Bythopirellula goksoeyrii: one gene and its partner. The protein of the gene in region 2 binds, or shares a complex with, the protein of the main gene of each other region. Links are inferred from orthologs where the notes say so. Each region holds a gene or a part of one and is shown on either strand. Other genes may lie near its edges. The genes, in order: Pr1d_RS08980 and uvrB.

Region 1 (15,247 bases), 2.7 Mb from region 2 along the record:
TATTGCTATTAGTCATGGTAAAGTCAACGCGATTAGCATTGCCATTGGTGTCGAACAAGATACCTTCCTGGGTAATGCCACTGATATCGACGTTGTTCATCGTCAGATCAAACTGGCCCGAACCCGTAGCCGACACATTCACACCACGGTCGCCGGACTCTACAGTTACAGAACCCAGAGTAACATCGGAAACGGATGCATTGCCGTGAGTGATATTTACAGCGTCGTTGCCGGAAGAGTTGATAGTCACTCCGTTGACTGTCGCACTGCGGGCATTGGCGATTTGAACGCCAACACCAGTGCCTGTGTCGACGGTGTGCGTACCATTGACAATTGTCGAGCCGTTACCACTAATGAGAATGCCTCGACCAGATGTCGTATCGATGTCCAACTCGCTCCCAGGAGCAAAGCTGATGGTATTGGCCGCACTATTGCCAGTGATGGTCAGCGCGTCGTTGGCACCCGTATTGAGTGTCGAATCGCCATTCATGTTAATCGAGCCACCCGTGTTACTATCCAGCGAGATACCCTCACCCGTGTCGTTGATTTCGCTATTAACATTCACGATACCAGCTGTGAGACCATGAACTCGCAAGGAGCGTCCGGCCGTATTCGTGATATCGCCGTTGACGATAGCCGTGGCGTTTCCTTCGATATCGACCGAGGTGCCTGTGCCACCGGTGATATCCGCATCGATTGCCACATTGGTGTTCTGTCCCGTCAGATGCACACCGCTCCCACTGGTTGTATCTAGATCGATACTGCCAGCGTTTGAGAAATTGACTGTGGAGCCATTGTTGTTGTCAATCGTGATCGCGTCGTTGGCACCCGTGTTGAAGGTCAAATCGCCGGTCACATTCACCGTGCCACCCGTGTTGTCGGCGATTCGCATGCCCATGGCATTGTCCGTGGTATCGCTGTTGTAGGTGATGACTCCACCGGTGCGGTTGACTACTTCCAGAGAGCGTCCTGCACCATTGGCCGTCACTTCGGTATCTACTGTGATATCGTTGGTCCCTCCGTCGACGAACACACCTCGTCCCGTGGTCGTGATCGAACCCGGATCGCTCGTATCAGCACCCACAACAACATCGCCTGTTCCTGTCAAATCGACGAGGGAAACGCTATCTTCTGTGCCGGCAGTGACGGTCACTTTATCAACGGAGATCCCTGCCGCATCGACCTCGACGTCGTTCATGCTGAGTGCCGCACCGCTTACGGTACTGATTTCCGTATCTCCCGTAATCGCAACCGTGCCTTTGTTCTGAGCGACATATCCGCTACCTGTGCCAGTCGCAGCCAATGTCATCCCATTGATCGTCGTGGTCGAGCCGTCATTATTATTTATGAAGACTGCATCTCCGGAACCGGAGGTCGAAGCATCGAGATCGTTGAAGATGTTCGTGCCTCCAGTGTTTTGCTCGACATTGACAGCATTGCCATCGACCGCCGAGGCAACCAGATCCGAGGCCGTAATCGTGCCATCCGAATTGTTGTTGATGTCGAGGCCGTTGGCAGTGCCAGAGGTCGTAATCTGCACACCAGCCAAGGAAACGGCATCCGTTGCTTCGTCCTGATTCATGATTTCCATACCGACACCCGCATTGGCCGAGTTGTCGATCGTGACATTATTGACGGCTACGTTGGCCACATTGTCGATACTGATGCCCGTACCATCAGACCGGATCACGCCACCATCGCCGGGGTCCGTGCCGCCACCGATCGTGACCAAGCCGGTGCCTTCGAGATTTGCCAACCTGACACCTTCGTTGGTAGCTCCATCCGTGTTGACCGTATCAAACGTGATTCCACCGGTCCCGACATCCATCCCGTCGATGTCGATCGCTGTTCCTGTGCCAGTGGCTGTTACGGCATTGGTTCCATTGGCACTTGTGACGATTAGCGTTCCATCATTGGCGGCCAGGAAGCCTGTGCCATCCACAGAATTGATGAGCAGATCAGCGAATTGGTAGGTGACGTCTTCGTCGGTACCGTCGATATCGACACCATTGCCTGTGCCAGAGGCATTCACGGTCAGCAAACCGTCAAACCGAATCGTTGACGGCGTCGCTGCGTCGGCATTGTTGTTCATGATCGTGAGCGCATTGACATCGGCATCAGTGGTGAGATTGAGCTCGTTAGAAAAGGCGATGTTGGCATCTGTGTTGTCATGAATGAATACACCTGTTCCGCCAGTGGTGGTAATCATTCCGCCGTAGGCAATTATGCCCCCGGTGCGATTTTCGATCTCTAAAGCGCGGCCCACGGAGGTTGTTATAATCGGATTCAGGTTCATCCCATCTGTGCCACCGTTGATATAGAATGCCGTAACACCGGCATCATCGATCGTGACCGTGTTTTCAACTACAGCAGTCCCCGTGATATCGGTGAATGAGATACCCATACCAGTCGGTGTGTCGATATCGAGATTCGCCAATTGGGGAGCGTTCACTGCATTAGCTACGATGGCATTCGTGCCACCCACGATATTGAAGTTATTGATCTGATTGTCGTTTGCCAGCGTGAAGACGTCGCCCACGCCATTGATAATCGGCGCAGGAGCACTTCCAGCACCTGGAGAGGTTTCTGGCAAGACAAGCGTGCCTACTTCCACACTGTCGACGGTATGGGTGACCATGTCGCCATCTTGATTCACGCCTTCGCCGAGAACTTTGACATTATCAAGTGCCGTGAAATTCCCGCTAAGTACCGAGTTGGAATGCACGTAGACGTACGAGCCTTCCGATTGGGCACCAGGTCCGCCAGGACCAGGGCCTTGGGCTTCGGCGAGAGTGGTATAAGGATTCTCGATTGTACCATCTCCTCCCAGAGCCGCATTGCTATCGACGTGGATGAAGTTGAACAACTCGTCTGTATCAGCGTCGGTCAAAGCATCGCCTGCTCCACGGGTTGAGACCGATGACGTCGTCGCGATAAAGTCGTTGCGCCAGACCGGTTCGCGGAACCGATCTGCCAGAATTCCACAAGGCGCATTGCCACTGTGGGTACGTCCAACGAACCAGGTAATTCCAAACATCACATTCGTGTCGTAGATGTCGTCCTCGGTCACTTGCAAGCTGAGCGCCAGGTCAGGCAGTGCATAACCTCGCACTCCAGCGCGCACGCCAGTAGCATCGGTACCGCCACTGCCAAGATAGTACACGCCCATCAGTGCCCACGCGTCGAGGTTGCCCACTCGCTTGGCCGCCTCTGCATCAACAACCGAATAGGCAGTATCAGTAACGACCGATTCGATTCCAGAATAGAGTTCGTTCCCTTGGAAGATGGGTGCGTCGAAATCAATGAGTTTGGCGTCCCCCGTCTGAGTGCGACTCAGTGGGAAAGTACCGTTCAAACGCAAGTCGTATGCTTCGCCTAAGGACTCAAGCCCGAATCCAAGCGCCGTGAAAAAGTTGTCTGCATCCGTGCTTTGGCCATCTGTCCAGAAACTCATACCCAAGATACGTTCTGGATCGAAGGTGCTGTTGAAATCGACCATCTCACGATAGCCAACACCCAAATTGAAACCACCGCCAAAATCCTCGCTGAGAGTTCCAGCTGCATCGACGAACCAGACCGCGTTGTCCAAAGGGAACACGGGCATTGTGCCCAGCCTGACGACTCCCGTCTCGGTACCATAGCCTTGAGTATGGTAGTCAAAGCGCAGGGGAGTCCCCAAGGAACGGTTGAGGTAGCTTCCGGAACTGGTGTAGCTGACCGGAGTCACGGCCCCAGCTCCTGCGGAGGCTCCATCAGCCGGCATGACCTGCGCAGAGAGACTGCCGCTGGAACTGCATATTGAGAGCAGTATGACGACGTGTGCAAACCAGTTACTCAGCAAGAGGCGAGTTGTAATCCTCATGCAATGCTTCTCCTGTCAGGCTCGATCGCGACTTCTCTGTGTGCAGTTCTCAGCGCGCATATCTGATGCGGAGAAGTGTTTCAATACTTCTCGCAGCCCATGTGCGCGTACTGTGCCCCACGAGGTATCACCCATCGAGACAATAATCATGCGAAGATAAGTTGGTAGTAGAAGAGATTCACGCCTCGGACGATTCGAGGCGGGTGGAATCGTAGAAAGTGGCCCTTAGCGCCGCAATAGCAGTTATTGCCGCTCCCAGAAATTTTTCCCGGCGCATGAAAAACGCCCAGGGATTGCAATCCCTGGGCGTTCAACGGTGAAATCGAGAGCCGATTTAAGCGGTGCGCTTGCGATTTCGCAGCGCTAGCATCATCATTGCGCCCGCTGCTAGCAGTAAAGTGTTAGGTTCTGGCACTGCGAGGTCTGTAGCAGTCGAAGCCGCCGGGCCACCACTACTCGAACTTGCCGCTGAGGAATTCGCAGCTGGTGAACTAGAAGCAATAATCGCCTCCGGAGTCGGGACAACAAATGCCCGTTCGATGATTACCAGATGGTTATCTTGCAGCACAGGAATATTGATAGCCCCGAGATTGCCGCCACTTGGATCGAGGTTCTGCTGAGGAAGCGCCATGATTAGATTGACGGTTTCCATATTCACAATTTCAGCAAAAGGGACGAATCCTGAGTCATCCAGGAAGTCGTTGGTATCATTGAGATTAATGAAAAAGCTGCTCGTCCCCGAATTAGGATTCGTGGGATTACCACTCAATGCCAGAGAAACGGTTCCTCGCGTGTTGGAGAGACCTCCGAGATCAAAATCGACCTGGCCATCGCCATCTTCGTCTACGATTACCGGATCAAAGGTTGGCACCGAGGGGAACTCATTGAAACTTTCCGGAAGCGACAAAGTATTTGCCTGAAAGCCACCCATTTGCAATACAAAATTGGTTGCAGCACGGTTGATCACGGTCGTGTCATAACGTCCCGCATTTACGTAAGCAAGGATGTTGTCCACGTTCCCTTGCAGGAACGGATTTCCCGTTGGGTTGAGTCTCATATCAAACGTACCAACGTTCGTATCAAAACGAATCGTCTGGGCCGAAAGATTTGTGGTGGCAAATAGACCGAGGGCAAGAGCCCAAGCTAGGTGTCGAATCATGGGGGGTTTCACCAGGGTGAGGAAAGAGGTCTCTCGATTGTTCCGATACCTCCACCCTATTCACGACTACAGAAAACGTCAAGAAAATTGCCGCTTCTGAATGAGCCGGGCCGTCCCCGGCCCCGGTCTTTTCCGACATCTGGCACAAACAGAAATATCCAAATTGGTCGGGGCCGGCCCAGCTCTCCTTATTCATGAATTCGCTACAATCCGATTGAAATGCAGTCGCACCTCTCCGGCGACCACCCGTCTGACACCTTCCACGAGACACGCCGGTTCATTTTCTTCCTGGCCGCGGCGGACAATTTCGTCAATCGACGTCCCAGGCGACACACTGAAAGTCGATTGGTTGATAATCTGATTCCCCGCATCCAGTTCCGGAATGATGAAGTGGCATGTCGCCCCGTAGGTGAGCATCCGCACGGCGTAGGCATCGTGATAAGGTCGCATTCCTGGAAAGCTCGGAAGCAAGCCATGGTGCAAATTGATAATCCGCCCGCCGGCATACTTCCATACGCTGGCAGGTGGCAAAATCCGCATATACCTAGCTAGCACCACGTAGTCGATGTTCTGCTCGTCGCAGATTGAGACCAGACGCTCGTCGTCGGCATTGCCCTGGTCGTCTCCGATGGTGAACCATGGCACGTCAAACTCTTCTGCCAAGGACCGACAGGCCTGACGATTGCTAATCATCACCGCCGCTTCGGCATTAATTAGCCCGTTATGAATTGCTGTCAATACTGCCCGAGGCGTTTCGGTGCGATAGGTTGCGCAGATTGCTAGCCGAGGCTTACGACCGACAATATCCGGCGACCAGGTACGAATAGAAAGACCGGTACGGTCACTAATATCTGCTGCCGCCGCGTGGAGTTCGTCCGCTCGTCCAGGGGCCAATTCAACCCGCGTGAGCATCGAGAAGAGCGATTCTTCGTCGTGATCGAACATCTGGATTTCCGAGATGTTTGCTCCCAATTCCGTCACGCAGTGGACGATGGGGTCGGCCAAGCCACGATGATCTGGCCCAACGGCGGTGATGATGTATTGCATAGGAAAGCGTCACTAATTGATATCACTAGTTTATTGAGACGGGGTTAACTCAGCATAATTCATCGTCGTTGGCATGTCAGCGGGGAAACACAAAGTAGGAGGCACCCTCTGTGTGCAGTTTGGAATCAAGCTACATCACAGGGAATGTGACTGCTAGTTTAACCGCTACAACTTGGACAATCCTCATCCAAATAATTTGCGATCCCTCATTCTAAGACCTAACCTTTCATGGGTTTTTTCCCTACCGCTACTGCGGACATCGCCCCCGTTGTCCACTGTCAGTACTAGCAGTACCCCGCCGTTCCCACCTACCCCACAATTGCACATGAACACTCCCGCAGAAACTCTCGATATGGCTTCCTCCGATGAGTCGCACTCAGACCCTTCCAGCAACAATCTCGAAGCACTGCTGGATCGCATCAACCGGCTTGCGAGTGGCGAGGAAGCGGTTGAAGCGCAACCTGAACAACGAGCTGTAACTGAGCAATCTCAGGTCGCTCCAGAGAGACCACGCCCCATCGTTGTTCCTCCGGTCCACAATTTCGAAGATGCAGGCAGAGAGCGCAAAGAGTGGTGTCCTCCGGAGCCCAAAACACTAGCTCAAGCAGGGATCAGCGAAGGCCAACTCGAACACTTGGCCATTAAATGCCTGGGGGCATGTGGGGACTGCTCAGGTCACGAACTCGCCGAACACCACACGGTTCCCTTCCGTTTGATCGAACCTGTCCTGGCGACGTTGAAGCAAGCTCAGTTGGTCGCTTACCGCGGATCGGCTCCGATGAACGATTATGTTTATCAGCTTACCGAAATGGGCCGGGAGCAGGCGAAAAAGCTGACCGAGTATTGTAGCTATTTCGGCGCCGCGCCTGTTCCCCTCGAACACTACATCGAAAGTGTCGCCGAGCAGACACTCACCAAAGTTCACCCAACCAGAGGGGATCTGGAACGTGCCTTCTCCGATTTGCTTGTGAATCAGAACATGCTCAGACGCTTGGGACCTGCGGTGAACTCCGGACGTGGCTTGTTCCTGTTTGGATTTCCAGGCAACGGAAAAACAAGTATTGCTGAGCGGGTCACAAAGGCCTTCGGTGACACTGTCTGGATTCCGCGCGCGATTGGCATCGATGGCGAAGTCATGCGGGTTTTCGATCCAGCGCTTCACGAAGAGATACCGTTAGAAATGGCTGCGGGCCCCTTGCACGCCCGGGAGATCGATAAACGTTGGGTTCGCATCCGTCGGCCAACGATCGTCGTCGGTGGCGAATTGACTATGGATGCACTGGAAGTCAGTCCTGGAACCGGCAACAATGTCAGTGAAGCACCACTACAACTCAAAAGCAATTGTGGCACATTGGTCATCGACGACTTCGGACGTCAAAGAATGACGACCGACGTGCTTTTGAATCGCTGGATCGTGCCACTGGAAAAGCGGTACGACTTCCTGCGACTTGTGAATGGCAAGAAGATTCAAGTTCCCTTCGATCAGTTGATTATTTTCTCGACGAACCTCGAGCCAAAAGACCTAGTCGATGACGCCTTCCTTCGCCGTATTCCGTACAAAATCGAAGTGCCAGATCCAAGCGAAGAGGAATTCCGCCAGCTGTTCAAGATCATGGCACCGATTCTGGGAATGGAATACAACCAGGACTCGGTGGACTACTTGATCGCTACGCACTACCATCCCATCAATCGGCCGTTCCGCTGTTGCCAGCCTCGCGACCTACTTTTGCAGATCCGCAATTACTGCAACTATCTGGATACCATGCCCACCATGTGCCGCGAGTATTTCGACTACGCCGTCGAAAACTACTTCGCCGTCATGTAGGTGACGCTCAGCTTAGTGCGCCTGTCATTCCGAAGGAGCCTTGGCGACTGAGGAATCCAGGTTGACCCATCACAGGTACTCTATATGTGATGGTGTTGCTATCCAGATCCCTCTGGTCGCGGAACTCCCGTCGGGATGACGAGACGCAAGAAAACCCTCGCCAGTCGATTAACTGGCGAGGGTCTTTCACTCTCAATAATAGCCGTCGCCGGAAGGCGAGGGTCATAAGCCTCGGATCAACCATCGCCTGCCGGCGACGGCTACCAAGGACTCATCTGCCACTATTTGGCAGGGACCGAGTGCCAACCAGCAGCGTCGATTTCTGCTTGGCTACGCTTGGTCGTTGTGGTACTGATATTGTCTGTCGTCACAGGCTTGCTATAGACGGCCGTCCAGACATCAACGCTCGGCGAGCGATTGATGGGTTTGGCTCGATTCGAATTATTCTGGGCTGTTCGATCTTGAGGATTAAACAGCTTTGGAGCTTCGAAGTACGTACTCGATTCTGATGGCCCTGGATCGTTCTGAGGAACAACGTCATCACTTGCAGGATCACTTGCAGGAGGATAGTCCGAACGCAGCGGAGCGGCCTCCTGAGGGGTCAGAGCTGGGGCAGACATCTGCGAGGAACTCGATGAACTGCTCGGTGTGGAGTAAGTGATCGAGCTACCACTTCCAGAACAGCTTGAGCAGGCAGGCTCAGCAAAAGTTGCTTGTGAGACGCTCGACGCACATGAAGAACAAGGGGCACAACTCGAACAAGCAGAGCAAGGGGCAGGGGCGCTACAGGCTGAACAACTGCTAGTAACTACCGGACTCCCCACAATCACCGGACGCATCAGTACCTGGCGTTGGCCAAGGGGAGCAAATGCCGTCACGTGATTCACAGAGGTTACTGTGGGAGCGAATCCCGCCGTCTGGACAGGTGCAAATCCTACCGTCATGGGGATAGCCGTGGACGCAGTTGGCGCAAACCCAACCGTGGTTGGGGCAAAAGCGGTCGTCACAGTCGTGGGAGCAGAAAACCCCCAACGTCGCATTCGCCAATTATCAAGCATCCTGCCTGGATACCATCTGTTGTCAGGCGTAAAAGTCACTACGGTTGGCTGTACCACTGGTGAAAAAGCCACCACAGGGGTTGGGCATGTGCTGCATTGAGCTTTGACTGTACTCTTCTCCAGAAGAGTCAGTGCCATGAGACACAAACAAATAGCCGCGGGCTTCAAATAGCGTTTCATCTTAATCTCACAAAAAGAGGTATGGGGGATCATTGGCCCCTATCTAATGGTTTAAACTCCAGGACCCTTGGTTGGCAAGGATTTTTTACCTTTGTTCCTCAATTTGGCGAGGAATTTAAGTTAGCGTGACTTTGCGACCTGGGATAAGTTGGCCGGAGGAGTAGCTTTTTTGGTTGCCAGTGGTGCTATCACACTTGCTGACTTTCAAAATAGTTAAACAACTCTAACCCATAGTTAGCTCACAGGCAGTAATAATTGATGAGTGTTGAGAAGATGCAACTCTATGTCGAAAAAGTTCACCCTGCAAATCGCGAATGATGCAATTTCTCTACGAAATTGGTCCCTGGTTCGTTCAAACGATTTTATTGACTGCCAGCAGAAGACATTCGAGTAGCTGAGGGCATGTGGCAGGAATACGAAATCTACGTGAATGGTAACAATAGTTTATTACCTGCCCTGAATGTTCGACATCTGCTGATTTGCTGGTTGTTGCCTACCCCCATGCGTTGCGACAACATTTTCGCGAAGAGGCGTACATCGAGCCGCTGCCCGGGTATGATGGAGAACAGCTTCCAGGCTCGCATTTTGCCTGGATACCTAGCTGGTCAGATCCATAATTCCATAATTTGCTCAACCTTTGGAATCGCGCGGGTGCGCTGAAAGATACCGTGTGGATACTGGATGTCCATGCACGTGAATAATTGGAAGTCTGCGGTGATCAAGTCCACGCCTCTTGCTTCTTCCTATCGATCTCTACTGCGCTGGAGCACGGTGGCCTTTGTTCTATTCTCACCCTGGACGGTGACTCTCGACCATGGGATCTCTGCCCTGCCAATCCTACTCCTGGCAATTGGTTTCCTGCTCCCCATGGAAGTCACCGCCGAGGTCATCGAAGAGCCATTCGGCAAAGAAGCCGATGATCTGCCACTAGATAGAATCTGCGACACAATCGCGGCTTTCGTCGAAGAAACTCTCGGCAGCGCTACCTAAGTATTAGAAACGCAAGCACCTGACCTTGGCTTGCAAAGCCTAGCGCGGCATTTGCGGCCGATGAAACCCAATCTGGGCTAGCGCGTTGTAAACCTCGTCGAGTGTCTTCTCGCCAAAGTTGGAGATGCTTAGCAAGTCTTCGCGGGTGCAGTGCAGCAAGTCGTCGACCGTGAAGACTCCTTTTTCTTCGAGGCAGTTGGTCGTGCGGACGGCAAGGCCGATTTCGGCGGTGCTCATCTCAAGGCGATCCTTCATGCCCTGGTTGGCAAGTTCAGCTTGATTCAGTGGAATGCGGGTCATCGAGGGGTCCCTCCCTGGGGGTGTGATGTCTAGTGAAAGGTTGCCACATCTCCGGGCAACCGGATACTCCTTATGGCCGGAAGTATAGCAACAAGTAGCTACTCAATACCAGAAAAAATTCGCTTGAGGGGAAAAATTCTCGACTTCACATTCAGATGCTGTCATTGGCGCACACGAGCCGCGCGGCATAGGATGGAATGATTGCTGGCTTTCGCCGACGGCTAGCAAATTCGTTTCCGGCGAAAGGTAACATGTGGACCCACTCTTCGAAGCACTGAATCCTGCCCAATGCGACGCCGTGAGGCATGTCGACGGACCGATGCTCGTACTCGCTGGGCCTGGCAGTGGCAAGACCCGGGTCGTGACCCATCGCATTGCCCACCTGCTACGGGAGGGGATCCCCGCCTCTCAGATGCTGGCTCTCACGTTTACCAACAAGGCAGCCGATGAGATGCATCAGCGGGTCGAGGAACTGGCACCCGGCCAGCGCGTTTGGGTCAGCACCTTCCATCGCTTTGGGGCTCGGCTGCTCAGGCACTACTCAGACCTAGTCGGTCTGACCCCAAATTTCACGATCTACGACACCACTGACGCCAAGCAAACCCTTGCCAGGGTCATCGATGTGGCCAAGATCAATACGCTCCACTATACCCCGGAGCGGATCGCTCATGCTATCAGCGACGCAAAGAACAAGCTAATCACGGCCGACAAATTCGAACCGCGCCCTGGGAGCCCACTGAGCCAAATTGTTGCCGAGGTCTACCCCGCCTACCAAAAGAGACTAATCGCTTCGTCCGCAGTCGACTTCGACGACCTGCTGCTCCACGTCGCTCAGCTGTTATTTCAAAGTCCCGAGGTCCGCGCTGAGCTGGATGAGCGATTTCGTTATCTGCTGGTGGACGAGTATCAGGACACCAACCATGTGCAATACGTCATGCTCCGTGCCCTCTCGGTCGACTACCCCAATCTGGCAGTGACAGGCGACCCCGACCAATCAATCTATGGGTGGCGTGGAGCCGACATCAAGAACATCCTGCAATTTGAGACGGACTTTCCCCAAGTAAAAGTCGTCCGGCTAGAACAAAACTACCGCAGCACGAAGCGGATTCTGCGCGTAGCCGATGACCTAATTCGCCACAATCTGCGTCGCAAACAGAAGTCGCTCTTCACCGACAACGACGAAGGCACTTCCGTTCGCCTGGTGGAATACGCAAGCCAGGACGCCGAAGCCGCTGGCATCGCCAAGCGAATTGCCGAAGCGATTGAATCAGGTCAGCGTCGCGCTTGCGACTTCGCTATCCTCTACCGAGTGAATGCCTTATCGCGTGCCTTGGAGCGGGGATTACGCGAGGCGGGCGTTCCCTACCAGATCATCCGTGGCCAAGAGTTCTACGGGCGCAAAGAAATCAAAGACGTGCTGGCTTACTGCCAGCTCATCAACAATCCTCGCGACGACCAGGCTGTGCTGCGCACGATCAACACCCCGACCCGCGGCATTGGCCGCAAGACGGTCGATCTCTTGAGCGACCATGCCTACCGCCAAGGGATATCGCTGCTGGACGCGGCCCGCGAGGCTGCCACAATTCCAGATCTTGCCGCCCGTTCTGCGAAGAAGGTTGCCGTTTATGTGGCGCTGATGGAACGCCTCTGTGGTTTAGCCGATAGTGACGTGGAGGAGATCCTCGGCACGGTGCTGGAAGAATCAGGCTATCGGGGGTCTTTGAGCGAAAGCGACAGTGAGGAGGACCTCAATCGCCTGGCGAACATCGAGGAACTCTTGACCGATGCCCGCCAATTTGACGAAAAAAATCCCGGTGGTGGGCAGTTAGAGACTTATCTAGAAAATGCCTGGCTCGTGAACGAGACCGACGACTGGGAGAGCGAAACGGACAAGGTCACCCTGATGACGCTCCACGCGGCCAAGGGTTTGGAGTTTCCAGTGGTGTTTATCGTGGCGGTCGAACATGGCCTGTTGCCGCATGAACGCAGTACCAGCGACGAAGCCCAGATGGAGGAGGAACGCCGACTTGCATTTGTGGGTATTACGCGAGCCGAAGACGAACTCCAACTCAGCTTTGCCGTCGAGCGAGACTTTCGTGGCCAGCGTCGTCACACGGTCCCCAGTTCGTTTTTGATGGAGATACCTCGCGAAGCCTTGCATCTGGAGACTTCTGTGGACCAGATGGAGGATTGGAACGACGAATCCTGGCTCGACGAGGAGCATGATTATTTAGACGTCGACCAATCAGAAGACACCGACGATGTTTCCTTCGATTTCGGCGCGGCAGCCAAACCAGCACAAAAAGAGTTAACTCAAAAATCACCGAACTGGCCGATGGTGGCTGGGCAAATTACGACCGCGGCAGCACTGGCTGGAGAGGTACAAGCCTCTGAGTCGCGGGTTTCGCCCGACGCGTTTTTCCAGGGGATGACTGTGGTCCATCCAGATCATGGCGTCGGCAAGATCGTCGCACTTTCTGGCTCCGGCAAGAACCGCCGAGCGACAGTCCGTTTCGTGACGGTCGGCGAGAAACGCTACATCCTTGCTCACAGCCCGCTGAGGCCAGCAGGGAAGTAGTATTTATTGCACTCCTCTTTGATGCCCGTTTGTGTGGGAATGACGCGATGTGGATTACCACGTTATACTCATCCTCTGAGCAAAGTTCTCTGCCCTCATAGGAGCAATCATTTGACCCAGTTAGTTGGTGTATTCTCTGTTCTCGTTGCCCTGACCTTGTCGCTGATGGTTACGCGTGTCGCCGCCCTAGCGCTCATGTTTACAGGCCTGTCGCGGGAAGCGGCTAAGTTCCAAGCTCGGTCTGCATTCACCGGAGTGGGATATACTACCGTCGAGGCGGAGAATACCGTCAATCATCCTGTTCGCCGTCAAATAATCATGTTGCTCATGCTGTTGGGTAACATCGGCGTGGCGACGGTCATTGCCACGATCATGGTATCTGTTGGTGGAGCCATTGGTACAAGTTGGCATCAACAGCTGCTTGCTCTGGCAGCCTTAACTGGAGGGTTGATTTTACTTTGGTTTTTCTTCTCCAGTCGCTGGGTCGAGCGACATATGAACCGCATCATTGCCTGGGCGTTAAAGACGTTTACCGATCTCGATGTCCGCGACTACGTGGCCCTCTTGGAGCTTTCGGGTGGCTACGCGGTGAGCGAAATGATCGTCGAGCCGCAAGACTGGCTAGCCAATAAGCCGCTGATGGAACTGCGTCTGTCGGACGAGGGAATCCTCATTCTGGGAATTCGGTCTCCCGAAGGAAAATTTCATGGTACGCCACGAGGCGATGACAGCATCCAAGTCGGTGACACCTTGATCGTTTACGGCAATATCGAGGACATTGAACAACTTGATCGCCGCAGAGCAGGGGGCCGGGGCGACCGCGAACACCGCGAAGCTGTCGAAGAGCAGGAAGAATTAGAACAGGAAGATGCCGAGTGGCGCGAAAAAGAAGAAAGTCTACAAAACGAATAGCCTCGACTCTACGGGTCGCTGGAATCAGAATCATTCGAAACGAAGTGTCAACTGAAACCCAACTGGAAACAAAATGAACGATTATTTCCGACAAGTCTATGCCTTCAATCTTGGCTACTGCGAAGCCCTGCTTAAGGACATTCCTGAGGCAGAGATGCGCGCCCAGCCGTCGCCAGGAATTAATCCACCGGCGTGGCTTCTGGGACATCTGGCCATCTGTACCGACTTCGCTCTTGAACTGATGGGAGGGATGAAGCAACTTCCAGAAAAATGGCACAAAGAATTTGGTCCCCAATCGCTGCCACTTTCGAAGGAGTTTCCGTACCCCACGAAAGACGAACTTTGGCACGCCTATTCAGCCGGACATGCCGCCGTGACTGCACTCAGCACCGAGGTCCCCACCGACATGTTGGAGCGTCCCAACCCGCTTCCCTTTGAGTTTCTCAAAAAAATGCTGCCAACGACCGGCGATTTAATCGCCCATCTGATGAGCACGCACGAGGCATCTCACTTGGGGCATCTCTCAAATTGGCGGCGCCAGATGGGCCATCCACCGCTCTTTTAGTAGAGCGATTGAACTTTTCCCAAGCGGGCCCCTACATTTTTTCTATTACATCTCATACACTCGTTTTCAAAGCTAACTCATGTCCGGATTCATCAAACCCGAAGGGATTCACCATGCCGACCGTTGCCGAGGAACGAGTTCTTGTCCTGCCTACTAGCGAATTTCATGAGCTGGGACATTTTCAGGGGTTCTCTCCAGATCTGAATACCTATTTGCCAGCGCTTCTCGAGAGTCAGAACTTGAGCTATCGGCCCCGCAGTGAGATGGAACAGGACCCCAGTTTCAAGCAACTGATCCCCTACATGGTCTTTCGTTACACCGATGATGATGGAGTGCCCTGTTTGTTCCAATACACCCGCGGGGGAGGGCAGGGCGAGAAACGGCTTCACGCCAAACGAAGCGTGGGCATTGGCGGACATATCTCGACCGACGATGCCGATGCCGGCAGCATCGCCGACGTCTACCGTGTCGGCATGCAACGCGAACTAGCCGAGGAAGTCGCCCTCGAAACCGCTTACACCGAAGAATGCGTCGGCCTGATCAACGACGACGAAACCCCCGTCGGCGAAGTACATCTCGGGGTCGTACATCTGTTCGACTTGGCCGAGCCACTCGTCCAACCCCGCGAGACAGAGATTCTCAACGCCGGATTCCGGCCCATCGCCGAATTGCTCAACGAACTGGACGAATTCGAATCATGGTCGCAAATCGTGGTGCGGGCATTGTTTGGTTGAGTACTTGTCGTTCCGCAAGGAGCAACACGACCTAAGT
Region 2 (15,148 bases):
TTGTGGTAAGTGAGGAACAACAGGCTTACGAAAGCATGATCGGTTTCCTGTCTGGTTTCTTCCGAAGCTCATGAACAGCCGCCCACCTTCATTGTCGCGCAGTTGGGAATGACGCGGTCTGCCAGCTTGGCTTTCTTGGGCCCGTGCCTATAATCGGACATGACCATCTGAATGCTCCTGACTGCTAGAAACCGGATTTGGCCATGAATGCGACTTTACTCGACCTTCCTACTACGTTAGCTGATCTCCGTGAGAGGGGTTGGCAATCCAAAACCGTTAAACAAGAGATTCACGACAACTTTCTCCATCAGCTCCAGAACGGCGAGGAACTCTATCCCGGTATAATCGGATATGACGACTCGGTAATCCCCGAGCTGAACATTGCAATTCTAGCCCAGCACGACATTCTCTTCTTAGGTGAAAAGGGACAGGCGAAGAGTCGACTCATGCGATTGATGGCTAACTTTCTTGATGAAGCGATCCCCTATATCGCTGATCCAGAAATCCCGTTGCACGACGATCCCTACCGCCCCATCACGCGGCGTGGTCGCGAACTCGTCGCAAACCGTGCTCCAGAGGATGTTCCCATCGGCTGGTGGTCGCGCGAAGATCGCTATGCTGAGCGGTTATCCCCCGGCACCAAGTTCGCTGACATTATCGGCGAAATTGACCCAGCTAAACTCGCCTCAGGAATCAGCATGAGTGCCGAGGACGCGTTGCACTTTGGATTAATCCCTCGCATGCATCGCGGCATTTTTGCCATGAACGAATTGCCGGAACTTGATGAGCTCGTGCAAGTTGGGTTGTTCAACATTCTCGAAGAGCGCGATGTGCAGATACGCGGCTATCCGGTGAAGTTTGATATCGATGTGCTTATTCTCTTCAGCGCGAATCCTGCTACCTACAACCGTAGCGGCAAAGTGATCCCCCAACTTAAGGACCGCATCGGTTCGATGATCCAGACACACTATCCACTGGAACGCGAACTCGGGGTGCAGATTTTGGAGCAGGAGGCAGAGGATATGGGGGAAGGCAGAAGTGAGAAGGCGGATGAATACACTCCCTCTTCCCCCCTCCCTCCTCCTCCTTCCGTCATCGTTCCCTACTTCATGAAGGAACTTGTTGAGGAAATCAGTCGTGCTGCCCGCAATTCCAAATATGTCGATCAAGAATCTGGGGTGAGTGCTCGACTTTCAATTGCCAATTATCGCACGATGCTAGCCAGCGCCCGACAACGTGCCGCGATGCTGGGTGAGTCTCCTGCCGTTCCGCGGATAAGCGACCTGGGGCACATCTATGCTTCGTCGCTCGGCAAACTTGAGTTGGACCTTATGGGGACGCATCAAATGAGCGAGAAGCAAGTACTCGACGCCGTACTAGCCGAGGCTATCGCCACAGTATTTAGTGAGTACGTCGACAAGCATGGCTTGGCCGAGATCGCACAGATTTTTTCTCAGGGCGTGAAAATTGAAGTCGGCGACATGCTGCCGTCGTCGCACTATGCAAATCTTCTCAAGCGAGTCCCTCCCGTGTGGGACAAGGCATTTGAGGTGAACGCCAGTGAAAACGAAGCTGTGCGTGCATCCTGCGTTGAATTCGTATTGGCGGGACTCTATTCCACCGACCAGATCAGCCGCAGCCAATCACATGGTCGGATTGTGTACGAAGTGTGATTAGCGATTAGCCATGAAATCCATCCGGCCCCATCGTATCGAGTGGTCGATTGTGCTTTAATGCAGGATTAAGCATTAGGAATTTAGCTCGCCAGTAACGTTACTGATGCTTCTTGGCTAGAACGACCCGGTTGGTATGCCTTCCTATGCAATTTGAACTCGAATCACCATTCAAGCCCGCAGGAGATCAGCCTGCTGCCATACGCCAACTTGTGGCGGGACTTACTTCTGAACAGCGCGAACAAGTGCTCATGGGAGTCACCGGAAGCGGCAAGACCTTCACGATGGCTAATGTCATCCAAGAAGTTCAGCGGCCAGCGCTGGTTCTCTCACACAACAAAACCCTTGCAGCGCAGCTTTATAGTGAGTTCAAGGAATTCTTTCCCCGCAATGCGGTCAGCTACTTTGTCAGCTACTACGACTACTACCAACCCGAAGCCTACATCCCTCAACGGGACATCTACATCGAAAAGGATGCATCGATCAATGAGGAGATCGATCGCATGCGTTTGGCAACGACAAGTTCCCTTGTCAGTCGCCGCGACGTGATCGTTATTGCCAGCGTGTCGTGTATCTATGGATTGGGTTCGCCGGAAGACTACAAGGAGATGATGGTTGGCCTTCAAGTGGGTGGCACGCTCGATCGAGACGATGTGCTTACCAAGCTGATCGATATCCAATACGAGCGCAATGACACGGACCCATCCCGCGGTAAGTTCCGGGTTCGCGGAGACTGTGTGGAGATCTGGCCTTCTTACGAGGAGTTTTCCTACCGTATTGAATTCTGGGGCGATGAGATCGAGCGGCTTTCGATTATTGACCCCACCACTGGAGAAACTATCGACAGCCTCCAAGAGGTGTTCATCTACCCTGCCAAGCATTTCGTGTTGCCGGAGGAGCGGATCCACAATGCCGTGGATAACATTCGTCAAGAACTCCGTGATCGCTTGGAGCTGTTTCGCTCCCAGGGTAAACTGCTTGAAGCCCAGCGACTTAATGCCCGCACACGATTCGATGTCGAGATGATGCTAGAGATGGGCTACTGCCCCGGCGTGGAGAACTATAGCCGCCATTTGAGTGGTCGTGCTGCTGGGGAACCCCCCTTTACTCTTTTCGATTTCTTCCCTGATGATTTCTTGCTTTTCATAGACGAGTCCCACGCCACCGTATCACAAATTGGTGCGATGTATGCTGGCGACCAAAGTCGCAAAACTACGCTTGTCGAGCACGGTTTCCGGCTGCCAAGTGCGATGGACAATCGACCGCTGAAGTTCAATGAGTTTCAAGAGCGGTACAAGGATGTGGTCTATGTCTCCGCCACGCCTGCCAAGTATGAACTTGAACGCACAGGTGGCGAAGTGGTTGAGCAAGTCGTGCGTCCGACGGGACTCTTGGACCCAGAGATCGAGGTGATTCCCGCCCGAGGACAGGTACCGCATTTGCTCGAACAAATCCGCGCTCGTGCCGCGGCCAATGAACGTGTGCTTGTGACCACACTCACCAAGCGAATGGCCGAAGATCTGGCAACCTATTTTTCTGACGAAGGTATCCTCTGCAAGTGGTTACATAGCGAGCTGGATGCCTTTGAGCGAGTTGAACTCCTACGCGACTTACGGCAAGGTCGTTTCGAGGCGCTGGTGGGCATCAATCTTCTACGCGAAGGTTTAGATCTTCCTGAAGTCTCGCTAGTGGCGATATTGGATGCTGACAAGGAGGGCTTCTTGCGAAGCGAAACCTCGCTCATGCAAACAATCGGTCGTGCAGCTCGCAATGTGAACGCCAAGGTAATCCTCTATGGCGATAAAGTGACTAACTCGATGCAAAAAGCAATCGACGAGACCGCGCGACGCCGCAAATTGCAAGAAGCCTACAACATGAAGCACGGCATCACACCAGAAACCGTTCGCAAAGCGATTCACCGTGGCATTGAAGCGACCGCTGCCGCCCACGCCCAGGCGAATGCAGCCGTCGGGAGAACTGAGGAAACGAAGTATATCACCGAAGAATACATTGCCGAGTTGGAAACCGAAATGCTGGCCGCGGCCGATGCGTTGGAATTCGAGCGAGCCGCCGCGATTCGTGACCGCATCGAAAAGATGCAGGATGCTATCGGCGAACCGGTCGACTCGATCAAGGACAAAGCCGAAGGCAAAGGCCACCGAGGGAAGCGCGGCAAGAAAGCAGCGAGCGGAAAAGTGCCTCGGCCGAAACGCGGCGTATAGTAGCGGCCAAAGAGCAGCACGAAACGTACGGTCCGTGATCTGCATTACCCACTCTTCACTCAAGTATTCACTTGTTTGTTTGATAATTTTGGTTGTATTTATAGCCATATTGCATTACATTGCCTTGCGCCCGCTCACTCTCAAGCTATAGCTTCACATCCTGGGAGGTAACGATGAATTCTTCTGTTGGTGCTGGGCGACTCTGCCCGGTCTATTTGTTTGTTCTACTTGCGGCGCACACTATCTGTGGCTGTGCCGCTGTTTACGCTCAGACCACTGCCACCTGGACAGGTGGTGGAGGTGACTCCAACTACAACACGGCAACCAATTGGGACATAGGTCAAGTTCCGATCAATACTCTGACGGACGATTTTGTCGTCGTCATTCCCACGAGCCATACGGTGAACTTCAATGTACCAGGCACAGGGCATGAGGTGTTTCAACTCTCTCTGGCCAGCGGTTCATCACTAAACATCAATCCAGGACGCGCTCTAGAAGTCGTCGATGCTTCTGATATTGCTGGACTTCTCAGCACGGACAACGGAACTTACCTTGGCAATACCTCTGCATCGACCTTGTCGGGAACCTCGCCGCGCATTCTTGCGGAAGGAGGCGGAACTCTGCGGGTGGGTGGAACTTCATTGGTCAACACATCCAACTCCGGCGATCTTGTCGTTTCCCAAGGTCCGGGGTCGTTGGCTGATCTCTCCACGGTATTGTCGGTCAACTCTGATGCTGATTTTGGTGGTTCACCAATTCGCCGTATTCTTGCGGCTGATGGTGGGACGGTCGACCTTTCGAACGTGACAAACATCGTCGGTGGACGCGGGGGCGACAGTCTGCGATTGGAGGTTGTCAACGGCGGTGACTTGCGACTCGACCAACTGCAAACCATTAGTGGCAATCGCAACGTGCGAATCACTAGCGATGGAACCGCAATCAACCTTCCTCTACTGCAAAACATCCATGGAGGGGTTCTATTCGAATTGGCAGGTGGTCAGATTCTTTCTCTACCGCAGCTTGCCACCATCGACGGCACTGGCAGCAGCATGTCAACTCTCTTGCAATCCTCTCCCGGCGGACAGATCAATGCCCCCAACCTCACCGACTTTCAAAACGCGACTCTGGCGATCAACAGCGGTGAGACTGTCTCGACAGGTAATCTAGCCAATATCAATGGTTCGCGACTTTATCTCTCTGGAGGTCAGACGTTTTCCAGTGTCACGGCGAGCTCTTACAGTTCAGCCAGCATGTTTGGCAGCGGCGATTTCTTCCTAGCTGATGGTGTCGGTAGTAATCTTGATCTATCCAGCCTGACGAGTCTCAATTTCGATCAAGACTTCGGCGGCTCGCCGATCTACACGATCGCCGCACGCAATTCTGGCATCGTCGATCTCTCAGAAGTGACGAACATCGTGGGCGCCCGGGGGGGTGACAGTTTGAGACTAGAAGCAACGAGTGGCGGCGACCTGAGGCTCGACAAACTGCAGTCTATCAGCGGCAATCGCAACGTGCGGATTACTAGCGACGGCACTGCCATGAACCTGCCGATGCTTCAAAGCATAGAGGGAGGTGTGTTATTCGAGTTGGCGGGAGGCCAGTCACTCTCTCTGCCTCAGCTTGCCTCGATCGATGGCGCTGGAAGTAGCATCTCGACTCTCCTGCAATCCTCTCCAGGGGGGGAAATCAATGCGCCGAACCTCACCATTTTTCAGAATGCCACTTTGGCCATCGACACCGGAGAGATAGTCACCACAGGCAGCCTGGCCAGTATTGATGGCTCGCGATTTCATATCACCAGTGGCCAATCGTTCTCCAACGTCACGGCAAGTTCCTACAATTCCGCCAGCAATTTTGGAGGGAGTGACTTCTTTTTAGCCAATGGAGTGGGTAGTGAGCTCGATCTCTCCAGCCTGACAAGCCTCAACTTTGATCAAGACTTCGGCGGATCTCCGATCTACACGATCGCCGCTCGCAATTCTGGAGTCGTAGATCTCTCGGAAGTGACCGACATCGTTGGCGCCCGTGGCGGCGATAGTTTACGGTTGGAAGCGTCCGGCGGAGGTGAACTCCGTCTCGGCAAACTACAAACCATCAGTGGCAATCGCAACGTACGAATCACCAGCGACGGCACCGTGATTTCTCTACCTAAACTTGAATCGGTTAATGGCAGCGTGCTGTTTGAACTTGCTGAGAATCAAACGCTCAATCTTCCAGAACTTCAATTTTTCGATGGCGCTGGGAGCAGCTCCAGTGCTGTACTCGAGGCCCCCGATGGAGGAACTATCCATGCACCGAAGCTCACGACCATTCGTCGCAGCCAAATTAACTTGGCTCCAACTCAAACTTTGAACCTGGGTACCCTGACCGACATCAACGGCTCGCGAATCCGCGTCACAGGCGGGCAGAGTTTCTCTGCAGCGGCCTCCTCGTACGACTCCTCGAATTATTTCGGAGGAGGAGACGTCTTCGTAGCCGAAGGACCAGGTAGTACTCTCACTTTGAGTTCCTTGGCGAGTATTGATTTTGATCAAGACTTCGGAGGAGCGCCGGTTTACACGATTGGGGCCAGGGACAACGGCACGGTAGATTTGTCGGGTTTGGCGACCGTAGTCGGTGCCGCGGGAAATGACTTCCTCGAATTTCGAGCCGAAACCAGTGGCAAGATTGATCTTTCTTCACTCAGCACCACTTCGCAAAACACGCGTTTTGTAGCCACCAGCGGTGGCCAACTTTTATTTGGTCAGTTGAACAATTTCGACACCGAACTGTCCGCCACCGACATCGGCTCTGAGTTGGTATTCCAACAAGGAGTTCTCATGGGTGCCAACACCACACTCTCGGTGCAGAATGGTGCGGAAGTACGTGTTGATGGTGCGTACCTCTTCGAACAAACCGACGAAGCAGACGTCGATCTCAACGCCGCAATTGTCCGTTTCGAAGGCATCGGTGGTCAACAGGTCGAAGTCGGCGGCACAGATTCCGGCATCGGAGCCTTCACTAGTGGCAACTTCGGCATGGGCCAAATGAGAATCGGCACGACCACTCAGCGCACCTCCGTCGATCTATTAGACGTAATCGACAACGGCAACCGCGGCGGAGGAGGAGAGTCGGAAGCTCTCTACTTATTTGGCCTCGGTGGACCGACGGGGCTGCGTATCCTCAACAGTTCCGCCTTGGTGCTGAACGGCATCAACGTCTATGCGTGGGATCCAGTGGCCGGTGCCCAGGTGCATCTCAATAGCCTGTTTGGCCCTGGTGATTTGCGGATTCCTTACGACGATGGTTTCCTGCAGTTGGCTCCGCTGGATTTCCAATGGGCAAACAACGCCGGAGGTGATTTTAATCTCGGCGGCAATTGGAGTGATGGTCTGGTCCCCTTGGGAAGCGATTCTGCGATCTGGAATCTCGGCAGCGTTGGTGGATACACGGTCCAGTTCGGCACGAATGTGGCCACTGATAGTGCAATCATAAAGAGTGATCGGGTCACCTATGATCTGAGTGGATTTCAATATAGTCTCGCCGCGCTCAACGCCACGACCGGATTGGTCGTTGGGCAAGATGCCAGCGATAACGCCAATCTGACTATCAGCAATGGCACGGTCCAAACCAAAGACGTGCGAGTTGCCGCCGCCGCTGGATCGCAGGGAACACTAACGATAGGTCCCTCAGGAAGCCTGCAGGTCGACAACGACGTTGTCCTCGGCGGAGGTACTGGCACCTTGCGAGTGATCCCAAACAACCAAGTCACGGTGGCGGGTAATGTAATCATGTCTGGCGACGGTCGCCTGGAAGGGACAGGACTCACGGCCACTCTCGTCGACAACCAGGCAGGCACTGTCGCACCTGGTTTGTCGGCAGGCATCATGACACTCGACGCAAATTACAATCAACTAGCAGCAGGAACTCTCGAAATCGAAATCGGCGGCACAGACAATTCTAATCCGAACGCTCCGCAGTTCGATCAACTTGTCGTTAATGGCGCGGCAGATATTGCAGGAGGACTGGCTGTCTCTCTGATCGATGCTGGTTCTGGACTTTATGTACCCGACGATGGCGATTTGTTTGAAATCGTAAGTGCCACCGGTGAGATGACTTCTTCGCTCTCGAATTTCACGGTACCGACTTTGGTGGACAATAGCTGGCTGCTGAGCCAAATCGACGACTCGCTCTTCTTGCGAGTTGCCGAGCACTTGGCTGATTTTGATAGTGACATGGACGTCGATGGACGCGATTTCCTCATCTGGCAACGCGGCTTTGGTATCACCGTCGGTGCCACCAAGGCCAATGGCGATTCCAACGGCGATGGAGCCGTGGACGCCGCCGACCTGGACAACTGGAAGCTCCAATACGGCTATCAGATCATCGGCTCGCCTCCACCACTGGGGGCGTTTGCCGTGCCAGAACCGACGGGGTTATTACTATTGATGTTAGGCATGTTCGGTTTCACAAGCTTGTCTGGAACGCGATTCCTTTGAGGACTTCGCGCAACACGACGTCATCCTCGCGCCATTAAAACGTATTTGTCGCGTCCATTCCGTGGGAAGGAAAAAAACAAAATACAAAACTATATTCACGCACTCTATAATTCTCGATATTTTTGAGCATTTCGCTCCTAGTTTTTAAAACAAAACTCGCCGGAATCCCGCTTGCTTCCAACAATCAGGAAGCCAAGAACCTATCGACGGATCTCTAGCCATGCGGCTTTCGAACCAGCTAGCATTTGAGCTAGCAAATGCCTCAATCGGAGCGAGAAGGGTTAGGATGTCAATGATCGGCGCAGGTTGAGCTGCGGTAACCATTATCGCGATTCCTGCGGCCAGTTTCTACAAGTATTTTTGTGCCACGTGGGGTGGTGAGTAGGTGAGTGGTTGGGGCTGGAAGAGGCGCTTGGGCACTTGGTCAGGAGAATAGGGAGCATTCTCTGCGTCTCTGTGCCTCTGCGAGAGGAATTATGGCTTCTTTCCCCGCAAAGTTTTCCCAACTTGTTTTTTTGGCAACGACGGGTGCAGTTGCCTCCGAAACTGGCGTCTCGTGCTAATCGACCTCTTGTGTTCCTGCCGACATGAAAAGTGAGGGACCAACCCCGCGGCGAAGGGCCGCCAGCCCCATCACTTTGCGAAAGAACGAATGCCATGAGACAACGAACCCTCATTTTTTCTACCGCTTTTATGGCGATTTCGCTTGCACAAGGGTGGTCGGCTACAGAGGCCATGGCGCAACGCAGCGGCACTTCCGACAGTCCTGCCAGCGAGCAAAACGACTGGTACTACGGCAGCGAAGAACCAGAAGCCGCCAATAGTATCGCCCAGCAAAAGTCTATGTTGCGGGCACAGCAAAGGATGGATCGTTTGGCCTCGCTCCGCTGGTATGGATTTCAACCAGGGCGCCCCACCGCATCGGGCATGCCATTCACCACGATGTACAGCCCAGCCTGGTCCCGCCCAGGTGGCCGCCCGTTCAGTTGGTACACCGGCTCTCCCCAGCCCGTCTACAACTTGGGTTACCGCTATTGGTAACTTAGGAAATGACCAATTTCCAATACACAATGTCCAATAGTGTTATTGGTCATTGCGGCTTGTGCATTGGCGATTGACTATTCCCGCGCCCGACTTCGTACAGCGCGACAAGCGTCTAATAATCGTCCCAAGTGTTTTGGCCTGCGCATCTCACTGGCGGAATGAGTCATCTCTTCGTAGACCAGTTTCGCCTCCAAGACCACCTCAGGCCCCACCTCTTCTGGCGTAAGCTCTGAAAGCATTTTGGAAGCCAGGGCGATGCCTTGCCAATCTTCTGCGGTCGTGGCGTGAAACAAGCGCTCAATCGCATCCAACTGAGCATCAACGATGTCGTTCACGCGGCGACTGTCGACCGCTAGCCGAGAGTGCATTCGTGCAAGATTCGGCAACGAAGGGTAATCAGTCGTGTCCATGAATGCCCAAGGGATAGAGTGGCGAGCCGGATGCGCAAGCTTCCGGAATGGATCGTTACGCCGCCCGTCGCAGCACCGGCATCGCGGGAACACCAACTCGCGCTTGACGAATCACTTGAGGCACGAGTCGTTCAGTGGCGAAGCGGGCGACTGTCTGCAACTCGCTAACTTTAACTTCCGCTGATCTAGCGATGACGATGCGGGCATGGCGAAGAACAATTCTCGAAGCGCGAGCCCGCACATAGCCACGAGCTTCTGCGAAGTTCATGCCTCCCGTGCGACCGACGACCTGCTGACAAACCTCTGGCAATGAGTCCTCGGTAACCTGACGGACCACGGCATCCAGATTGGCACTTGGGCGCAGGCCCAACAATTTCTTGATATTCTCGATCACCGTAGGTCTCCTCGCTATCAGATACGCCACCAGATGCTCGCGCCGAACAGCCTGTTGGCATGTGAACCGCTATCTATTGAATCGAGTCTAGTAAGCTAGTTTCTTCAGCCGAATTGCTATCGCGAAGGGGATTCGCAAGGCCCGGCAGACCTTGGGATACAGCCCAAAACACCAAGCCGTCAAACTCGCTGCACTTGACCGAAATCCCCTGATTGCTTAGTTTTACAGGCGTTGGGAAGGGACAAATTTGAGACCCGTCTCAAGAAACGTGTGAGGATCTACCGATTATTCCTAGCACAGCGATTCGGCAGCAGCCGGAGCGCAAGATATGGCGCCGTGGCCAAGTGGCTAAGGCATCGGATTGCAAATCCGACATCCCCGGTTCGAGTCCGGGCGGCGCCTCTCACTAGAACCCCTTGAAACACTTTGTTTTGAGGGGTTTTTCTTTTGGTAGGTTGGCCGACGCACTCCGCCCCCACGGGGCTTGCCCCCGCGGAGCGCGAGATTCGCAGGCTAGCATGGCCTCATAGCAACCCTTCACAACCCCCGCGGGCTTGTCTCGTGGGTGAAGAAGATTTAACCGTCAGCATCGGCCATAGTCGTATTCCCATGAGATGCTGCGTCAATCCCCCGCCGTATCGCTCGCATGTTGTACTCACTGAAGGTGCCAACGTAGTAGCTATTCTGCCAGATTCTCTTTTGTCCGACCGCATACGCCAAGTTGTTTTGAAACGCGTTGACGATTGTACAGGGGCAGTGTGTGTGATTCCCTCGCAGGGCCACATGCAGATGGTCAGGCATGATCGCAAGTCGTGAAATCGAATGTCCATGCTTGCTCGCGATACCTAGGGTCCAATCTCGCAGCGTCGCTAACCGCCGTTCGTCCACAATGGCAAATCGCTCAGCAGTCCCAAGAACAATGTGCAAATTGTACCAGTACCGACCACGCTTAGTTTCTGAAGGTTGGGAGAGATCGAAATCATTCACCACGGTATACGCATTCATGAGCGATTCAAAATGAACATTGGCAAACTGCGCCTTGCCGACCTGATTTTCGATGTATGCTTTGACGTCGCTGGAAACATTGTCTCCGATGCTACGAACACTCATCTTGCGACTTAACGGCATCTGGAGTCCCGCCTTCCGGATTGCATGGTCGAGGCGTCCTTTGGCTCGTTGGGCTAGAAACTCTGGACTAACTGTTGGTGTCGCGCTAAACAGCAATTGAACTTGCTTCTCCGACCAACGCTGTTCCAGCAATCTTAAGCCGTCCGTTTGCCAAGCTGCCTCCAAATCTGTGAGTAGATCCATGGGCGTCTGAGCGAATTTATCTTTGGAGGGCCAACCAGTCCACGCATACCTGAGTTGGTAGGCCGGGACCACGTTTGTGGCGTCGTACAGCGGTTGAATTGGGCGACGTTCTAGCTGAGTAGTCATTGTGCTGGGAAACGAAAGCTAGGAAATCTGTTTCACCCACGAGACAAGCTCGCGGGGGTCACGCGTGACGATAGATACTTGGGCTAGCGCGGGAATCTATCGCTCCACGGGGGCAAGCCCCGTGGGGACTGGCTAATCGCGATTAGGATACAAATGTACATTATCTTGCCAGTGTGTCAAGAGATATTTCGACGCGTCATTGCGGAACGGCGTGGGCAGCCAAATTCAAGATTTAGACGCTTATGATCCAAGTCGTTCTGCTTGTATGAGTTGCGTCGCTGATTGAGATGGCTGTCACCTTAGCTCCGTTAGATTCGAAATAAGAATCAGCGCAGCTTGTGAGTGATACGTGGGGCGATCATCTCGAAGGGGCAGTCCAAGCGGCGAGTTCTGCCCCCACGGGGCTTGCCCCCGTGAAGTACAAGATTCGCAGGCTAGCACCAGGTAACAACCACTCTTCCGGGCCCCTATGAGCTTGGCTCATGGGTGAAGAAGATTCAACCGTCAGCGCTACTCCCATGAAAATTGGGATAGGTTATAGAAGCGTCGCGTCGTAGAGCGGTTGAATTGGACAACGTATTAAATGGGTGGCCATTGTGGGAAACGAAAGCTAAGAAATCTGCTTCACCCACGAGACAAGCTCGCAGGGGTCGCCCGTGGCGTTAGATGCTGGGACTAGCCTACGAATCTATCGCTCCACGGGGGCAAGCCCCGTGGGAGCGGGTTTCCCTTTAGCTCCCTTGAAACACTTTGTTTTGAGGGGTTTTTCTTTTGTTCTTCGCAAGTAAGCGTGCCCTAGAGGTGCAAGGAATGACCTGCTTGCTATAATTGAGAAGCCTCTTCTCGCTTGTTGCGCTCGCTCTACGGTTCCTAGTGAGGAGAGTTTTTCTGCCCACCCACCGCTAGCTTTCCAGCCAAGTCCGACACCGTGAATCGAATCAAATTCTCTCTGTGGGTGTGTACGCTGCTTTGCACCCCGCCACTCTCTGTGAATCCTCTCTTCGCCGCCATTGTTCCTATGGGGAATGTGGAACCGGATATTTCCACTTGGACAAGCAGTGTTTCTGGATATATCGGTCGCACTAGTGACGGAAGTGTTTTAGTTGATGGAGGAAGCACGCTACGTTCCAGTGGTGGCTACTTAGGTTACGACACTGGAGTTACAGGCATCGCGACAATAACTGGAATAGGAACCAAGTGGAATAATTCTGGTTTGCTAGTTGGAGTAGCCGGAACGGGGATAGTCAACGTTGAATCCGGTGCTGAATTAGATGGCCGAACTGTGATACTTGGAAATGATCAAGGATCATCTGGCACGCTTAATATCACCGGAGATGATACGGGCCTTAACACAAGCACCCTTTTCTCTATCGGTGCAGGGGGAACGGGCACTTTCACCATTCAAGATGGTGCAGAGGCCACCACGACAGCAACTACAAGAATCGGTCATTTTGAAGGGTCCCTGGGAATTTTCACGATCAGTGGTTTTGGTTCTAGTTGGACCAGCGAAGGTGCTCTCGTTGTCGGTACACAGGGAAATGGAACAGTAATCGTAGAAGCAGGAGGCTCGCTTGTTAAGAAGCGCACAAGCGCGGCAGTCGGTTCCCAACCTGGATCGACTGGCTCGGTGATCGTGTCAGGAATTGGGACGCAGTGGAATTCCACCCAAGCTGGGACATCGGTTGGAATTGAAGGGACAGGAAGTCTACTAGTTTCAGACGGTGCACTTTTCGCAGATTCTACGTTGCGTACAGGATACATAGAAGGTGGCATAGGTAGAGTGACGGTATCCGGAACCGGATCACATATCATGTGCCGGGCAGTTTATGCGGGGTTATCGGGCGATGCCGTTGTGAAGATTACTAATGGAGGGCTCATGAGTGTTAGAGAAGTGCTTACCGTCGATAACGATTTAGACGGCGACAGCTTCATCAACATGGCCGCCGGTGGCATGCTTGCTCTAATGGGAGAAGCAGATACTTCATTGACAGACTTTCTAGAGCTGGTCGATGGCACGGATGCGATCCGCTACTGGGATTCCAACCTATTTGATTGGGCTCCCCTCACTGCAGCCACGAATGGGATTGATTACACTCTCACGTATCTCACTGAAGGTGACCTCACAGGCTATACGTTGCTGACCGTGGGACAAGTCGGTGATCTGGAGGGCGACTACGACGCCGATGGCGATGTCGACGGGGCAGATTTTCTTGCCTGGCAGCGTGATCCGAGCCTGGGCAGCCTTGCTGATTGGCATGCCAATTATGGGGCGGGTTCTCCGCTAATAGCGAACTCCAGCGCCGTGCCTGAGCCAGCCACTGCGGTGCTCATGTTGTTGCTAGCACACCTTGCCATGCTGGCGCGCCGAAAGCGGCAATTCTAGTTGCTGTCTTTTCAGGTTGGGATCAATCTTCATTGGTTGCCTAGTCGCGGCAGATTCGATTGCATTCGCTGCTCTTTGCACGTATGAATACACCCGCTAGACTACCCGCCCTTTGTCTCTACTTTTCAGGTGCTCATGGAAGGGCTCCCTCTTGGTCAAACGCCGGAAAAAGCGCACGTCCTCCCTGCGGAAACTCTTCTACTTACTAGCAACCCTCGTGACAGGCTCCGGCGTTGGAGGCTGGGCATTGCCGGGTCTGCCGGTTCTGGGGCCCTCAGTCAAAGAGGCCCTGCACAAGTTTCAGGGCGGTGGCAACGATGTCCTGCCAAGCGGGCACACCTCTCAGGTTGATGCAAACGCTGCCGCGTATCAGAGCTACGGACAGACTGCTGCGCAACCACGGGATTCGATCATCATTGGCAGTTTTAATATCCAAGTCTTCGGGACCTCCAAGATGAAGAAGAAGGAGGTAATGGAAGTCCTGGCGACGGTTGCTCGCTCTTTCGACGTCTTGGCAATTCAAGAAATCAGAACTCAAGACGATCACTTCATGGATCAGTTCATGCAATTGATCAATGCCCAGGGAGCCCACTATACCTACGTGATCGGGCCTCGACTGGGACGCAGCTCCAGCACAGAGCAATATGCCTTCATCTTCAACCCGGAGCGAATTGAAGTTCGACCCGGATCGGTCGCAACGATGGTCGATACCCAGGACTTGTTGCACCGAGAACCGCTCATTGCTCATTTCCGAGTCAGGGGCGTGCCTCCCTCGGCGGCCTATAGCTTCTGGTTGGTCAACATTCACACCGATCCGGACGAGGTCTCGACCGAACTGGATGTCTTAGCCGAAGTTTTTCAAGTCGTTCAACAGCATGGCGAAGACGACGTGATTCTGTTAGGAGACCTGAATGCCAGTGAAACGCAACTTCGCTCGCTCGGCCAATTGCCGGGGATCCGCTATGCCATTTCTGGCGTCCCGACCAACACTCGGGGAAACAAGACCTACGACAATCTGATCTTCGATTCACGAACAACGACCGAGTATACCGGTCAAAGTGGTGTCTGGAACTTAATAACGAGTTTTGGACTTACTCAAGAACAGGC

What was found.
Region 1: the proteins of uvrB (region 2) and Pr1d_RS08980 are in contact, whole or in part, in a crystal structure (PDB 7EGT), measured with the Thermus thermophilus proteins. The link is inferred for Bythopirellula goksoeyrii from one-to-one orthologs. Residues at the interface, in WP_096411307.1 of Thermus thermophilus: Glu23, Leu25, Arg26, Asp27, Gly28, Glu29, Arg30, Phe31, Arg55, Glu326, Asp327, Phe328, Glu379, Ser382, Gln383, His398, Gly400, Arg401; in WP_096412145.1 of Thermus thermophilus: His654, Arg656, Phe657, Gln666, Asp668, Glu669, Lys680, Arg681, Leu682, Ser683, Lys685, Tyr686, Ala687.

The regions. Positions count from the first base shown.
Region 1 is NZ_CP042913.1:2,263,352-2,278,598, forward strand. What follows is about bases 10,314-13,336. They hold Pr1d_RS08980 (ATP-dependent helicase), read left to right. Parts: upstream 10,314-10,674; coding sequence 10,675-12,999; downstream 13,000-13,336. Other genes in these bases: Pr1d_RS08975 (DNA-directed RNA polymerase subunit alpha C-terminal domain-containing protein), read right to left, coding at 10,314-10,421; Pr1d_RS08985 (TrkA C-terminal domain-containing protein), read left to right, coding at 13,111-13,336. In the rest of the region: Pr1d_RS08935 (beta strand repeat-containing protein), read right to left, coding at 1-3,862; Pr1d_RS08940 (peptidylprolyl isomerase), read right to left, coding at 4,197-5,021; Pr1d_RS08945 (formyltetrahydrofolate deformylase), read right to left, coding at 5,214-6,068; Pr1d_RS08950 (ATP-binding protein), read left to right, coding at 6,394-7,893; Pr1d_RS08955 (hypothetical protein), read right to left, coding at 8,175-8,513; Pr1d_RS08960 (hypothetical protein), read left to right, coding at 8,551-8,775; Pr1d_RS08965 (hypothetical protein), read left to right, coding at 8,791-9,051; Pr1d_RS08970 (bestrophin family protein), read left to right, coding at 9,813-10,121; more of Pr1d_RS08975, read right to left, coding at 10,161-10,313; more of Pr1d_RS08985, read left to right, coding at 13,337-13,911; Pr1d_RS08990 (DinB family protein), read left to right, coding at 13,985-14,476; Pr1d_RS08995 (phosphoesterase), read left to right, coding at 14,590-15,210. UniProt on the Escherichia coli protein: A helicase with DNA-dependent ATPase activity. Unwinds DNA duplexes with 3'-5' polarity. Translocates on single-stranded DNA with 3'-5' polarity. Initiates unwinding more efficiently from a nicked substrate than double-stranded DNA.
Region 2 is NZ_CP042913.1:5,018,671-5,033,818, forward strand. The notes cover bases 1,434-4,357. They hold uvrB (excinuclease ABC subunit UvrB), read left to right. Parts: upstream 1,434-1,819; coding sequence 1,820-3,895; downstream 3,896-4,357. Other genes in these bases: Pr1d_RS19790 (magnesium chelatase), read left to right, coding at 1,434-1,673; Pr1d_RS19800 (beta strand repeat-containing protein), read left to right, coding at 4,069-4,357. Outside these bases: Pr1d_RS19785 (cation:proton antiporter), read left to right, coding at 1-74; more of Pr1d_RS19790, read left to right, coding at 204-1,433; more of Pr1d_RS19800, read left to right, coding at 4,358-8,373; Pr1d_RS19805 (hypothetical protein), read left to right, coding at 9,031-9,414; Pr1d_RS19810 (hypothetical protein), read right to left, coding at 9,492-9,827; Pr1d_RS19815 (hypothetical protein), read right to left, coding at 9,883-10,221; Pr1d_RS19825 (transposase), read right to left, coding at 10,798-11,658; Pr1d_RS19830 (PEP-CTERM sorting domain-containing protein), read left to right, coding at 12,587-14,041; Pr1d_RS19835 (endonuclease/exonuclease/phosphatase family protein), read left to right, coding at 14,259-15,148. UniProt on the Escherichia coli protein: The UvrABC repair system catalyzes the recognition and processing of DNA lesions. A damage recognition complex composed of 2 UvrA and 2 UvrB subunits scans DNA for abnormalities.